Regions from separate parts of the Delftia sp. WSY_10 genome, predicted to be linked through region 1. Evidence: predicted binding sites of a transcription regulator. Region 1 holds the regulator's gene; each other region holds the start of a gene.

What was found. The regulator HrcA, encoded in region 1, represses chaperone genes, less so after heat shock. The targets are predictions, from matches to a motif close to TTAGCACTCNNNNNNNNNGAGTGCTAA.
Region 2: a site for HrcA is predicted at 2,840-2,866, ahead of rpoH (RNA polymerase sigma factor RpoH). Genes of this name have one in related genera too.
Region 3: a site for HrcA is predicted at 2,116-2,142, ahead of groES (co-chaperone GroES). Genes of this name have one in related genera too.

The regions. Positions count from the first base shown of each region.
Region 1 covers NZ_JBICKY010000012.1:162,068-166,862, forward strand. The annotation lists gene ACF8ML_RS02850 (CHASE2 domain-containing protein) at 1-1,358, shown strand, start outside; tRNA gene ACF8ML_RS02855 (tRNA-Arg) at 1,438-1,514, opposite strand; tRNA gene ACF8ML_RS02860 (tRNA-Ile) at 1,693-1,771, opposite strand; gene hrcA (heat-inducible transcriptional repressor HrcA) at 1,839-2,843, opposite strand; gene ACF8ML_RS02870 (NAD kinase) at 2,874-3,770, shown strand; gene recN (DNA repair protein RecN) at 3,773-4,795, shown strand, end outside.
Region 2 covers NZ_JBICKY010000004.1:98,777-103,571, forward strand. The annotation lists gene ACF8ML_RS00710 (NAD(P)/FAD-dependent oxidoreductase) at 1-1,495, shown strand, start outside; gene ACF8ML_RS00715 (2,3-butanediol dehydrogenase) at 1,565-2,632, shown strand; gene rpoH (RNA polymerase sigma factor RpoH) at 2,897-3,841, shown strand; gene ACF8ML_RS00725 (tripartite tricarboxylate transporter substrate binding protein) at 3,938-4,795, shown strand, end outside.
Region 3 covers NZ_JBICKY010000012.1:437,597-442,391, reverse strand. The annotation lists gene groL (chaperonin GroEL) at 46-1,689, opposite strand; gene groES (co-chaperone GroES) at 1,738-2,028, opposite strand; gene ACF8ML_RS04125 (sigma-70 family RNA polymerase sigma factor) at 2,997-3,518, shown strand; gene ACF8ML_RS04120 (FecR domain-containing protein) at 3,515-4,516, shown strand; gene ACF8ML_RS04115 (TonB-dependent siderophore receptor) at 4,698-4,795, shown strand, end outside.

The sequences.
Region 1 (4,795 bases):
TGGGCCCTTCGGGCGGCATGCTGGCCTGCGCGCTGCTGGCCCTGGCCTGCCTGTCGCTGGCCGGGCTGGCACCACGCATCTTGCAGGTGCAGACGGCCCCTGCCGCAGCCCTGCTGGGCCTGGCCCTGGCCTATCCGCTGTGGAGCTGGCTGCGCCTGCGCGCCGCCGCCCGCTTTCTGGCGCTGGAACTGCGAGACCTGCAGGGCCAGGGCCTGCCCACCGCGCTGCGCCTGGGCGGCGACCTGCTGGACCAGCGCATTGCCGCCGTCGAGCAGGCTTCGCGGCAACTGCGCGCCCTGCACCATTTCGTCAGCGAAAGCCTGCGCCAGCTGCCCTCGCCCACCTTTGTCTGCGACCGCCAGGGCCATGTGCTGCTGGCCAATGCCGCGGCCCATGCCTATGCGCGCAGCCTGGATCACGACCTGCGCGCTGGCGACTCCCTTCCCAGGCTGCTCGATGGCCTGCAGGCGCTGGACACGGCGCCCGGCCCGCAAGCCGGCAGCCCGCTGCTCACGGCCAGGGCGCTTGCCGCCGGCGGCCTGCCGCTCAGCAGCGAGGGGCGCGACGGCCGCGGCCGCAGCCTGATGCTGCTGGTCCAGGCCTTCGAGGCTCCGCCCACCACGGGCTGGCTGATCACCCTGGTCGATATCAGCGATCTGCGCAGCGCCCAGGCCCAGCGCGACCAGGCCATGCAGTTCATCTCGCACGACATACGGGCGCCCGTGGCATCCATCATCACCTTGCTGGAGATGCAGCGTGGTTCCGTACAAGCGCCCGACCTGGGCATGCTGCTCCCGCGCATCGAAGGCTATGCCCAGGCCTCCCTGCAGCTGGCCGACGATTTCGTGCACCTGGCTCGTGCCCAGCAGCAGGCGCTGCGCCAGCAGCAGCTGGACCTGGGCCTGGTGCTGGACCAGGCCGTGGAAAGCTGCTGGGCCCAGGCCAGCGCCGCCCATGTGCAGCTGGAATTCAGCCTGCCCGAGCAGGAATGCCCCGTGCTGGGCGACCCGGGCATGCTCCACCGCGCAGCCGTCAACCTGATCGGCAACGCCATCAAGTACGGAGCGCACGGGCAACAGGCAAGCGGCGCCACGGTGCAATGCCTGCTGCTGCAGGACGCCGGCCATTGCCGCATCGCCATCCGGGACCACGGACCCGGCATGGATGCGCAGGCCGTCGCCCGCCTGAGCCAGCCCTTCGAGCGCCTGGACCACCATCAGCACCTGGACGGCGCAGGCCTTGGGCTGGCCTTTGTCCGCACCGTGGCTGCCCGCCATGGCGGGCAGCTGCAGATAGAAAGCGCGCCAGGCCAGGGAAGCACCTTCAGCATCGTGCTGCCGAAGGCGCAGCAAGCCTGACCGGGGGTGTCATCCCGGCGGATGGCCCGTGAAAACGAAAAAGCCCTGAAGTCTTTCAACTTCAGGGCTTTGCGTTTTTTGGTGCGGCTGGCAGGAATCGAACCCACGACCCCTTGGTTCGTAGCCAAGTACTCTATCCAGCTGAGCTACAGCCGCAACGCTTCGCATTGTAGCAGCGGGTTTTGGAGCTTCCAGGCAAAAGCGCCATATTTCTGCAAAAAACCTGGAAGTCGCATTCAATGGCAGCCAGGCGCAGCCATGCCAGCCGGCAGCGTCGCGCCCAGCAAAAAAGCCTGCCGCCCGGAAAGGCGGCAGGCTTTTTCATACCAATGGATGGTAGGGCCTCCCAGAGTCGAACTGGGCACCAACGGATTATGAGTCCGCTGCTCTAACCAAGCATGAGCTAAGGCCCCTGATTCACCAAGGCAGCGCGGATGCACGCCATGGCAAACGGCTATTGTAGATCCTAACCTGCGCGGCTCAGCGCTTGTGGCTCAGCGCGTTGCTGACCAGCTTGGAGGTGATGTCCACGATCTGGATCATGCGGTCGTAGTGCATGCGGGTGGGGCCGATCACGCCCAGCGTGCCCACCACCTTGCCATCGAGCTCGTAGGGCGCGCTGACCACGGACAGCTCCTCGAAGGGCACGACCTGGCTTTCGCCCCCGATGTAGATGCGCACACCTTCGGCCTGGCTGGAGAAATCCAGCAGCCTGAGGATCTGGGTCTTTTGCTCGAACAGGTCGAAGGCGCGGCGCAGATTGCCCATGTCGCTGGAGAAATCGCTGACCGACAGCAGGTTGCGCTCGCCCGCGATGACCACGTCCTCCTGGGCACTGGTCATGGCCTCCGTGCCCACGTTGACGGCTGCCTGCATGAGGGTGGCCACCTCGCCGCGCAAAAGCTCGACCTCGCCCTTGAGGCGCTCGCGCACCTCTTCCATGGCCAGGCCTGCGTAGTGGCTGTTGAGAAAGTTCGATGCCTCGATCAGCTGAGAGGCCGAGTAATCCACGTCGGTGAAGATGACGCGGTTTTGCACGTCACCGTCGGGCGAGACGATGATGACCAGAAAGCGCCGCTCCGACAGTCGCACGAATTCGATGTGCTTGAACACCGAGGTGCGGCGAGGCACCAGCACCACGCCCACGAACTGGGAAAGGCTGGACAGCAGATTGGCGGCGTTGGCGATGACTTTCTGCGGCTGCTCGGGCACGAGCTCGGGCGTCACGATATCTGCACGGTCCGCCGTGAGCATGGTGTCCACGAACAGCCGGTAGCCCCGGGCGGTCGGAATGCGGCCGGCCGAGGTGTGCGGACTGATGATCAACCCCAGGTCTTCGAGGTCAGCCATCACATTGCGTATCGTGGCAGGCGACAATTCAAGCCCCGACGCACGCGACAGGGTCCGCGAGCCCACAGGCTGGCCGTCAGCGATGTAACGCTCGATCAGCGCTTTGAGCAACAACTTGGCACGTTCGTCGAGCATGTGATGATTTTAATGATGTAATTTCCAGAAATGACGTCCACGTTTCGCCACGTTGCCTTGATCGGGAAGTACCACGCTCCCAGCGCAAGCGCCCCGTCCGAGAATGCCAGCAACGCGCTCGAGCGCATTGCGGACTTCCTCAGGCGCCAGGGCTGCGAAGTCGTGCTTGATACCCAATCGGCCCTGCACGCAGGGCTCACAGACTACCCCACCCTCGATGTCGATGGCCTGGGCAGGCATTGCGACCTGGGCCTGGTCGTCGGCGGCGACGGCACCATGCTCGGCGTGAGCCGGCACCTGGCGCAATACGGAACGCCCCTGATCGGGGTGAACCAGGGCCGCCTGGGCTTTGTCACCGACATCGCGCTGGAGGACTTCGAGGCCACGCTCACCCCCATGCTGCAGGGCGAGTACGAAGAGGACCTGCGTCCCCTGATGTGCGCCCGCGTGATCCGCGAGGGCGAATGCGTGTTCGAGGCCCTGGCCATGAACGACGTGGTGGTCAACCGCGGCGGCACCTCCGGCATGGTGGAGCTGCGCATCGAGGTGGGCGGCCGCTTTGTCTCCAACCAGCGCGCCGACGGCCTGATCGTGGCCACGCCCACGGGCTCCACGGCCTATGCCCTGTCCGCTGGCGGGCCGATGATGCATCCGTCCATCCCCGCCTGGGTGATGGCACCCATTGCGCCGCACAACCTGTCCAATCGCCCCATCGTGCTGTCCGATGCCAACGAGGTCACGATCGAAGTCGTGGCCGGGCGCGATGTCAGCGCCAATTTCGACATGCAGTCGCTGGCCTCGCTGCAGCACGGCGACCGCATCCTCGTGAGCCGCGCCCACCACAGCGTGCGCTTTCTGCACCCCAAGGGCTGGAACTACTTCGCCACGCTGCGCAAGAAACTGGGCTGGAACGAGGGAGGCGCCTGACCATGGCGCTCAAGCGCATCGTGCTGCGCGACTTCGTGATCGTGCAGGCCCTGGATCTGGACTGGCATGCGGGCTTCACCGTGCTGACCGGCGAGACCGGCGCCGGCAAATCCATCCTGATCGATGCATTGCAGCTGGCCCTGGGCGCCCGCGCCGACGCCGACGTGGTGCGCGAAGGCTGCCCCCAAGCCGATATCTGCGTGGAGTTCGACGGCTGCGCGCGGCTGCGCCCCTGGCTGGAGGCGGCAGGCCTGGCCTGCGAGGACAACAGCCTGCTGCTGCGGCGCACGGTGGACACCCAGGGCCGCAGCCGCGCCTGGATCAACGGCACGCCGGCCACGGCCACGCAGCTGCGCGCCCTGGGCGAGCAGCTGATCGACATCCACGGCCAGCATGCCTGGCAAAGCCTCACGCGACCCGACGCAGCACGCGCGCTGCTGGACGCCTATGCAGGCATAGACAGCCGCGAGGTCCAGGCCTGCTGGAGCCGCTGGAGCCAGGCACGACAAGCCCTGCAGCATGCGCAATCCGCCCAGGACAGCCTGCAGCGCGAACGCGAACGGCTGCAGTGGCAGATCACCGAACTCGACAAGCTGGCCCCGCAGGCCGACGAGTGGGACGAGCTCAATGCCCAGCACACGCGCCTGTCGCATGCCCAGACCCTGATAGACACCGCCCAGACCACGCTGCAGATGCTGGAGGACGACGAGGCCGGCGTGATCACTCCGCTGGGCCGTGCCAGCCATCTGATACAGAACCAGGAACACCTGGAGCCCGAGTTCCAGAACATCGCCGATGTGCTGGCCTCGTGCACGGCCCAGGTGCAGGATGCGCGCCATTCGCTGCAGGCCTATCTGCGCCGCGCCGACCTGGACCCCGAACGCCTGGCCGAGCTGGATGCGCGCCTGTCGCTGTGGATGCAGCTGGCGCGCCGCTACCGCCGCACGCCCGATGAGCTGCCGGCACTGCTGGCCGGCTGGCGCCAGGAGCTGCAGCAGCTGGACGCCGCCGTGGACATCGAGGCC
Region 2 (4,795 bases), on a different contig from region 1:
CGGCCATGTCCGCATCAGGGACGGGCGCATCTGGACGCTGCTGACGGCCGCCCAGGAGCTCAAGGGCCATGAGGAACCCATGGGCACGCGCCGCCCGATGGGGGCCGAGCACGGCATCCGGCGTGGCCGCCAGACCTGGCTGGAGCGCCGCCAGCAGGAGGCGCAGGAGCTGGGCCGCGACAGGCAGCCTTTCGTGCTCGTCATCGGCGGCGGCCAGGGCGGCATTGCGCTGGGCGCGCGGCTGCGCCAGCTGGGGGTATCGCACATCGTCATCGACCGCCAGGCGCGCCCCGGCGACCAGTGGCGCAACCGCTATAAATCGCTGTGCCTGCACGACCCGGTCTGGTACGACCACCTGCCGTACATGCCTTTCCCGGACAACTGGCCCGTGTTCGCGCCCAAGGACAAGATCGGCGACTGGCTGGAGATGTACACCAAGGTGATGGAGGTCAACTACTGGCCGTCCACCAACTGCCTGAACGCCCGCTTCGATGAGGGCCGGCAGGAATGGGAAGTCACCGTGGAGCGCAATGGCGAGACGCAGGTGCTGCGCCCCAGGCATGTGGTGTTCGCCACCGGCATGTCGGGCAAGGCGAATGTGCCCAAGATCAAGGGCCAGGACATCTTCAAGGGCGAGCAGCAGCACTCGTCCCAGCACCATGGCCCGGACGCCTACGCGGGCAAGAAGGTGGTGGTGATCGGCGCCAACAATTCCGCCCACGACATCTGCGCGGCCCTGTGGGAGCACGGCGCCGATGTGACCATGGTGCAGCGCTCGTCCACGCATATCGTGCGCTCCGATTCGCTGATGGACATCGGCCTGGGCGACCTGTACTCGGAGCGCGCCGTGGCCAGCGGCGTGACGACCAGGAAGGCGGACCTGATCTTTGCCTCGCTGCCCTACCGCATCATGGCCGACTTCCAGGTGCCGGTGTACAACCGCATCCGCGAGCGCGACGCTCAGTTCTACCGCCAGCTGGAGGCGACCGGCTTCATGCTGGACTTCGGGGATGACGACTCGGGCCTTTTCATGAAGTACCTGCGCCGCGCCTCGGGCTACTACATCGACGTGGGGGCCTGCGATCTGGTGATCGACGGCAGCATCAAGCTGCAGGCGGGCAAGCAGATCAGCCACCTGTCGGAAAACGCGGTGGTGCTGGCCGATGGCACCGAGCTGCCGGCGGACCTGGTGGTCTACGCGACCGGCTATGGCTCCATGAACGGCTGGGTGGCCGACCTGATCAGCCAGGAGGTGGCGGACAAGGTGGGCAAGGTCTGGGGCCTGGGCTCGGACACCACCAAGGACCCGGGACCGTGGGAGGGCGAGCAGCGCAACATGTGGAAGCCCACGCAGCAAGAGGCGCTGTGGTTCCACGGCGGCAACCTGCACCAGTCGCGCCACTACTCGCTGTACCTGGCGCTGCAGCTCAAGGCGCGGCAGGAAGGCCTGCCGGTGCGTGTCTATGACCTGCAGCAAGTTCATCACCTGCGGTAAGGCCGAATAATCGCCATGGGGCGGCTGTGCCGCCCGCCAACCCAGCCTTGCAAAACAGAAAGTTCAATCATGAAAGCAGCACGTTTCCACGACCGGGGCGACATCCGCATCGAGGACATCCCCGAACCCGTGGTGGAGCCCGGCACCGTGGGCATCGAAGTGGCCTGGTGCGGCATCTGCGGCACGGATCTGCATGAGTTCATGGAAGGGCCGATCTTCATCCCGCCCTGCGGCCACCCGCATCCCATCTCGGGCGAGTCCGCACCCATCACCATGGGGCATGAGTTCTCGGGCGTGGTGTACGCCGTGGGCGCAGGGGTGGACGATATCCAGGTCGGCCAGCATGTGGTGGTGGAGCCCTACATCGTGGCCGACGATGTGCCCACGGGGCCGGGCGACAACTACCACCTGTCCAAGGACATGAACTTCATCGGCCTGGGCGGGCGCGGTGGCGGGCTGTCCGAGCGGATTGCCGTCAAGCGCCGCTGGGTGCATCCCATCTCCGATGCCATTCCACTGGACCAGGCCGCGCTGATCGAGCCGCTGTCCGTGGGCCACCATGCCTACACCCGCAGCGGAGCGAAGGCCGGCGATGTGGCACTGGTGGGCGGCGCCGGCCCCATCGGCCTGCTGCTGTCGGCCATCCTCAAGGCCAAGGGCCTGACCGTCGTCATCACCGAGCTCAGTGCCAAGCGCAAGCAAAAGGCGCGTGAATCGGGCGTGGCCGATCACATCCTGGACCCCTCCGAGGTGGACGTGGTGGCCGAGGTGATGAAGCTCACCGGCGGCAAGGGCGTGGATGTGTCGTTCGAATGCACCAGCGTGAACAAGGTGCTGGACACGCTGGTGGCCGCGACGAAGGCCACGGGCGTGGTGGTGATCGTGTCCATCTGGAGCCATCCGGCCACCATCAACGTGCACAGCGTGGTCATGAAGGAGCTGGACGTGCGCGGCACCATCGCCTACTGCAACGACCACCAGGAAACCATCAAGCTGGTCGAGGAGGGCAAGATCAACCTCGAGCCCTTCATCACCCAGCGCATCCAGCTCGATGACCTGGTGGCCCAGGGCTTTGACACGCTGATCCACAACAACGAGTCGGCGGTGAAGATCATCGTGCAGCCACGGTTCAAATAGCCGCTGGGCACCGCGACTGCACGAACCTGCATCTTTCGTGCCGGTCGCCGGCGGAGCCAGGCGCAAAGGGGTCAAAACCCGGCGGGGGCCGACACATGCCTCCCGCCGGCAAGCAGGGTTTCCAAAAATCGCTCAGACTAGCCAGAAGCGACTTTTGCAGTGCCGAAGATTTCTGCAACCGACTGAAAAACCCGCGGAACTTCGGCTTTAGCACTCAATCCTAACGAGTGCTAATATGAAGGAATGGAAGAAAGGAACTCTGCAATGACAAACGCCTCCGGCTCCATTGCGACCACCTTGGCGCCCGCTAACCCCTGGGCCCTGGTGCCGCCTCTGGGCAATCTGGATGCCTACATTTCCGCGGTCAACCGCCTGCCCATGCTCACCCTCGAGGAAGAGCAGGACTACGCCCGCAAGCTCAAAGAACACAGTGACCTGGACGCCGCAGGGCGTCTGGTGATGTCCCACCTGCGCCTGGTGGTGTCCATCTCGCGCCAGTACCTGGGTTACGGCCTGCCCCACGGCGACCTGATCCAGGAAGGCAATGTCGGCCTGATGAAGGCCGTCAAGCGCTTCGATCCCGATCAGAACGTGCGCCTGGTGAGCTACGCCATGCACTGGATCAAGGCCGAGATCCACGAGTACATCCTCAAGAACTGGCGCATGGTCAAGGTCGCCACGACCAAGGCCCAGCGCAAGCTGTTCTTCAACCTGCGCTCCATGAAGCAGGGCCTGAAGTCCGACGCCGCCATGGCCGAGGACGGCGCCATGCTGCGCGACACGCTGACCTCCGGCGAGATCGACGCCATGGCCGAGAAGCTCAACGTCAAGCGCGAAGAAGTCATGGAGATGGAAACGCGCCTGGCCGGTGGCGACGTGCTGCTGGACCCCTCGCCCAGCGATGATGGCGAGCAGGCCTTCGGCCCCATCGCCTATCTTGCCGACGGCGCACATGAGCCCACGGCCATGATCGAGTCGCGCCAGCGTGACCATCTGGCCACCGACGGCATTGCCATGGCGCTGGATTCGCTGGACGACCGCAGCCGCCGCATCGTCGAGGAGCGCTGGCTCAAGGTCAACGATGACGGCTCGGGCGGCATGACGCTGCATGAACTGGCCGCCGTGTATGGCGTGAGCGCCGAGCGCATTCGCCAGATCGAGGTGGCTGCCATGAAGAAGATGAAGAAGGCCCTGGCAGAGTTCGCCTGATGGCCTGACGGCCTGGGCTGACAGGCCGCTTCAAGACAAACCCGGATAATCTCCGGGTTTTTTATTGCCCGCAGCCTTTGCGGCCCCCACGCACCCATGCCCGCCAGCGCCATCTCGCCACTACGCCGCCTCTTCGCCAATGCCTTGGCCACCGCCCTGGCTTCGGCCCTGCTGCCTTGCGCCGCCGTGGCGGGCGACCAGTGGCCCAGCAGGCCCCTGCATCTGATCGTGGGCTTTCCCGCGGGCTCCTCCCCCGACCTCACGGCGCGCGCCCTGGCCGAGCCGCTGGAAAAGCGTCTGGGCCAGCCCGTCATCGTCGAGAACAAGGTGGGAGCAGGCGGCAACATTGCAGGCGAGCAGGTGGCCCGTGCGCGCGATGGCCATACCTTCAGCGTGATGATCAACGGCAACCTGACGATTGCCCGCCTGCTCAACCCCGCCGTGCGCTACGACCCCGTCAAGGACCTGCAGCCCGTCAGCCTGATCGGCGTGGCGCCCCTGGTGCTGGTGGCGCCGGCCGGCGCGCCCGAGGGTCGGGCCTTCCTGGAGGCCGCTGCCCAGGCCGGCAGCCGCTGGAGCTACGGCTCGCCCGGCGTGGGCACCGTGGGCCACCTGGGCATGGAGCTGCTCAAGAGCCGCTCCGCGCTCAGGCCCGAGCACATTCCCTATCCCGGCTACCCGCAGGTGTTCAACGCCATCCAGGGCGGCGACCTGCAGCTGTCCATGCTGCCGCCCGCGCTGGCCATGGCCCAGGTCCAGGCCGGCAAGCTGCGCGGCGTGGCCGTGACCTCGGCCGCGCGCAGCCCGCTGGCGCCGGGCCTGCCCAGCCTCAAGGAGCTGGGCGTGGGCGATTTCGACCTGGAGATCTGGAACGCCGTGGCCGCGCCCAAGGCCATGCCCGCCGCCCATGTGCACAAGCTGGCCGAGGCCGTGAGCGAGATCGTGCGCTCGCCC
Region 3 (4,795 bases), 280 kb from region 1:
GGCAAACCGGGCATGGCGCAAGGCCTGCCCGGTTGCGGCGGGCAATTACATGCCCATGCCGCCCATGCCACCCATGCCGCCCATGTCGGGCATGGCGGGGGCGCCTTCAGCCTTGGGGGACTCGGCGATCATGGCTTCGGTCGTCAGCAGCAGCGATGCCACGGAAGCGGCATTCTGCAGGGCCGTACGCGTCACCTTGGTCGGGTCCAGGATACCCATTTCCAGCATGTCGCCGTAGGTGTCGTTGGCGGCGTTGAAGCCGTAGTTGCCCGAGCCGTTCAGCACGGCGTTGACCACCACCGAGGGCTCGCCACCGGCGTTGGCCACGATTTCGCGCAGGGGCGCTTCGATGGCCTTCATGATCAGCTTGATGCCGGCGTCCTGCTCGGCGTCGCCGGTCTTCAGTTCGCCCACGGCTTGCTTGGCACGCAGCAGAGCCACGCCGCCGCCGGCCACGATGCCTTCTTCCACAGCAGCGCGGGTAGCGTGCAGGGCGTCTTCAACGCGGGCCTTCTTTTCCTTCATCTCGACTTCGGTGGCAGCGCCGACCTTGATCACGGCCACGCCGCCGGCCAGCTTGGCCACGCGCTCTTGCAGCTTTTCGCGGTCGTAGTCGCTGGTGGCTTCTTCGATCTGGATGCGGATCTGCTTGACGCGGGCTTCGATTTCAGCAGCTTGGCCAGCACCGTCGATGATGGTGGTGTTTTCCTTGCCGATTTCGATGCGCACTGCCTGGCCCAGGTCTTCCAGGGTCACCTTGTCCAGCGCCAGGCCCACTTCTTCAGCGATGACCTTGCCGCCCGTCAGGATGGCGATGTCTTCCAGCATGGCCTTGCGGCGGTCGCCGAAGCCAGGAGCCTTGACAGCCACAACCTTCAGGATGCCGCGGATGGTGTTGACCACCAGCGTTGCCAGGGCTTCGCCTTCGACGTCTTCTGCAATGATCAGCAGGGGACGGCCGGCCTTTGCCACGGCTTCCAGCGTGGGCAGCAGGTCGCGGATGTTGCTGATCTTCTTGTCGAACAGCAGCACGAAGGGGTTGTCCAGCAGGGCAACCTGCTTTTCGGGGTTGTTGATGAAGTAGGGCGACAGGTAGCCGCGGTCGAACTGCATGCCCTCGACGACGTCGAGTTCGTTGGCCAGCGACTTGCCTTCTTCAACGGTGATCACGCCTTCCTTGCCGACCTTGTCCATGGCTTCGGCAATGATGCTGCCCACGGATTCGTCGGAGTTGGCGGAGATCGAGCCGACCTGGGCGATTTCCTTGGAGGTGGTGGTGGCCTTGGATTGCTTCTTCAGCTCTTCCACCAGGGCGGCGACAGCCTTGTCGATGCCGCGCTTGAGGTCCATGGGGTTCAGGCCGGCGGCCACGTACTTGATGCCTTCGCGGACGATGGCCTGTGCCAGCACGGTGGCGGTGGTCGTGCCGTCACCGGCGATGTCGTTGGTCTTGGAGGCCACTTCCTTCACGAGCTGGGCGCCCATGTTCTGCAGCTTGTCCTTGAGTTCCACTTCCTTGGCGACCGACACGCCGTCCTTGGTCACGGTGGGGGCGCCGAAGGAGCGCTCCAACACCACGTTGCGGCCCTTGGGGCCCAGCGTGACCTTGACCGCGTTGGCCAGGATGTTCACGCCTTCAACCATGCGGGCGCGTGCTTCGCCGCCGAAAACTACGTCTTTTGCTGCCATTTCAATTCTCCGGATTCAGTTGGAAAGTGCGGTTTCGAAGCGCGTGGATTACTTTTCGACGACCGCGAACAGGTCGTCTTCCTTCATCACCAGCAGTTCGTCGCCATGGACCTTGACGGTCTGGCCGCTGTACTTGCCGAACAGAACGCGGTCGCCGACCTTCACGTTCAGGGCGATCACTTCACCCTTGTCGTTCTTCTTGCCGGGACCCACTGCCAGCACTTCGCCCTGGTCGGGCTTCTCGGCGGCGTTGTCGGGGATCACGATGCCCGAAGCCGTCTTGGTTTCGTTTTCGAGGCGCTTGACGATCACGCGATCGTGCAGGGGACGCAGGTTCATACCAACTCCTAAATCATCAACAAAGTTGAAACAAAGACTTGCCGGCCCGGCGGGCCGGCATTCGAAGCAATGTGGGACAGAGGATTGTTAGCACTCATACCCAACGAGTGCTAATAATAAGGCAATTCGGCCAGGTTTCAAGGGGTAGGGCCGGATGTGCCGCAAGACGGCACATCCGGCGCGGAGTGCGGAACGCCACTACACATTAGCTTTTCCGCCACTGATCTTTAGTTTTTCGGGGCGCGCCCGCGCTGGCCAGCGGCGAAGCGCGGCCTGCAGGAGCACACAGAACTTCCGGCGAAAGGCTGTCGCTGAATCACCATGCAGCCTTGCGGGCTGTGACCTGACGTCGCATCGAAGGCGCGCTGGCCGTGGTGCTGAGCGCACCCAAGATCAGCCAGCCGTGCAGAGTGACTGTCCTTGATCAGGCGCGGATGAGGAGCGAAGCATCTGGCGATGCCGCCAGCCCTGAAGCTTGGATGACCACCATGTGGCTGCAACTGATAGGTCACGAGGTGGCCGTGAGCAGCAGCAATCGCTGCGGAGCAGTTGGCAACTGCAGACTTTCTAACGATGGCCTCAGGCTGATCTACGCCCTTCACTGTGCAAAGCGAGAGTGACAGGGACGACCAACACCGGCCGTTGAAGGCTTCCATTGTCGGACGACCGCTTCACCGTTTGGAAGTGGCCAGTCGATTCTTCGGTGCGCCGTGCTTCGCCTCGAAGGCCCCATTTCGCGCTGCACCGCTGATTCCGGTCGACTCAATGCCGTCGCTCCGACTGGTTTCAACGAAGGTGGAATCAGCCCACGATGGTGCTCGCGCCGAGCGTCCGCACTCAGGCGTTGGTGCGCAGGTTGGTGCAATGACGATGTAGGATTTGGATACAATGAAAATAAGAAGCATTCTTGTTTGCCGCTGCATATTGCCCCGGTGCCTTTCCTCCTGCTTCACTCGTGCCGCTTTCCCATGCCCGCCGCCGACCGCGCCCTTGTTCCCGATGTCGCCACTCTCTACTCCGACCACCACGGCTGGCTGCTGGGCTGGCTGCGCAAGCGCCTGGGCAATGCCTTTGATGCGGCCGATCTGACCCAGGACACCTATGTGCGCCTGCTGGGCCGTAGCGGCGCCGAGATCCAGGCCATTCGCGAACCGCGTGCCCTGCTGATGACCATTGCCCAGGGTCTGGCCGCCAACCTCTACCGCAAGCGCTGCGTGGAGCAGGCCTATCTGGACGCCCTGGCCCTCATGCCCGAGGCCGTGGCCCAGTCCCCCGAGCACCGCGCCATCGTGCTGCAGACCCTGGTCGAGGTGGACCGCCTGCTGGCCCTGCTCCCACTGCCCGTGCGCCAGGCCTTTTTGCTGTCGCAGATCGACGGCATGAGGCAGGCCGACATCGCGGCTGAACTGGGCCTTTCCGTGCCCACCGTGCGCCGCCATATCGCGCGGGCCGTGGTGCAAGTCTGCTTTCTGGACGACGACGGCGCATGAGCCTGCCCATTCCTCTTGCGGTGCGCGAGCAGGCCGCCGAATGGCTGGTGGAGCTGCAGTCCGATGATCACAGCGCCGGCACGCGCGAGATGCTGGTGCAGCGCCTGCAGCACTGGCGCGAATCCCATCCCGACCATGAGCGCGCCTGGCTGCGCATAGAGGCCATGGGCGCACGCCTGCAGCCGCTGTCCGGTACGCCGGCCAGCGTGGCCCTGGCCCAGGCCGCGCGCACGGCACGCGGGCGCGGGCGGCGCTTGGCGGTGCGCAGCCTGGCCGTGCTGCTGTTCACGGGCGCGGGTGCCGGTGCCGTGGCATGGAGAGGTCCGGCATCCTCGGGCGACTGGCTGGCCGGCCTGGGGGCGGACCTGCGCACGGGCACGGCCCGGCGGCGCAGCCTGCGCCTGCCGGACGGCACCCAGCTGCAGATGAATGCCGACAGCGCGGTCGACCTGGATTTCAGCCCGCAGCAGCGCCTGGTGCGCCTGCGCGGCGGCGACATCGAGGTGGCCACGGCCCAGGGCCTGAAGGATAGTGCGCCGCCCTTGCTCGTCGAAACCCGCCATGGCCGCATACGTGCCCTGGGCACGCGCTTCGTCGTGCGCCAGCGCGGCCAGGGGCCCAGCCGGGTTGCGGTCTTTGAAGGCGCCACGGAGATCGCGCCCCGCGAACGGCCCGGCCACCTCCATCTGCTGCAAACAGGCCAGCAGGCGCAGTTCGACGCTCAGGCCACCACGCCGGCCGGGCCCGCCGATCCGGCCCTGGCAGCCTGGACGCGCGGCATGCTGGTGGCCCAGGACATGCCGCTGGCCGAGTTCCTGGACCAGCTGTCGCGCTACCGGCCCGGCCACCTGGGCTGCGATGGCGCCGTGGCGCAGCTGCCCGTCAGCGGCACCTATCCGCTGGCCGACACCGACCAGGTGCTGGCCATGCTGCTGGCCACCCTGCCGGTGCGCCTGCGCACGGCCACGCGCTACTGGGTGGTGGTCGAGCCGGCCTGATTTCCTGGCTCTTGTCGATCCTGGCTGATCGCTTTTCGCGTCTCGCGGGGCAATGGAGATGAAGCGCTTTTTCCTGCGCCCGCATTCCATTGCCAACCATCCAGGACCGAGGGACACGCACACCATGGGCCATCACCCGACTTTTCGCGCCACACGACTGGCATTTCAACTGCGGCAGGCCTTGCGCCCCGCCGTTCTGGCACTGCCGCTGGTGGCGGTGCTTGCCCCGGCGCAGGCCCACGCACAGGCACAGCCCCACGCACAGGCACAGCCCCACGC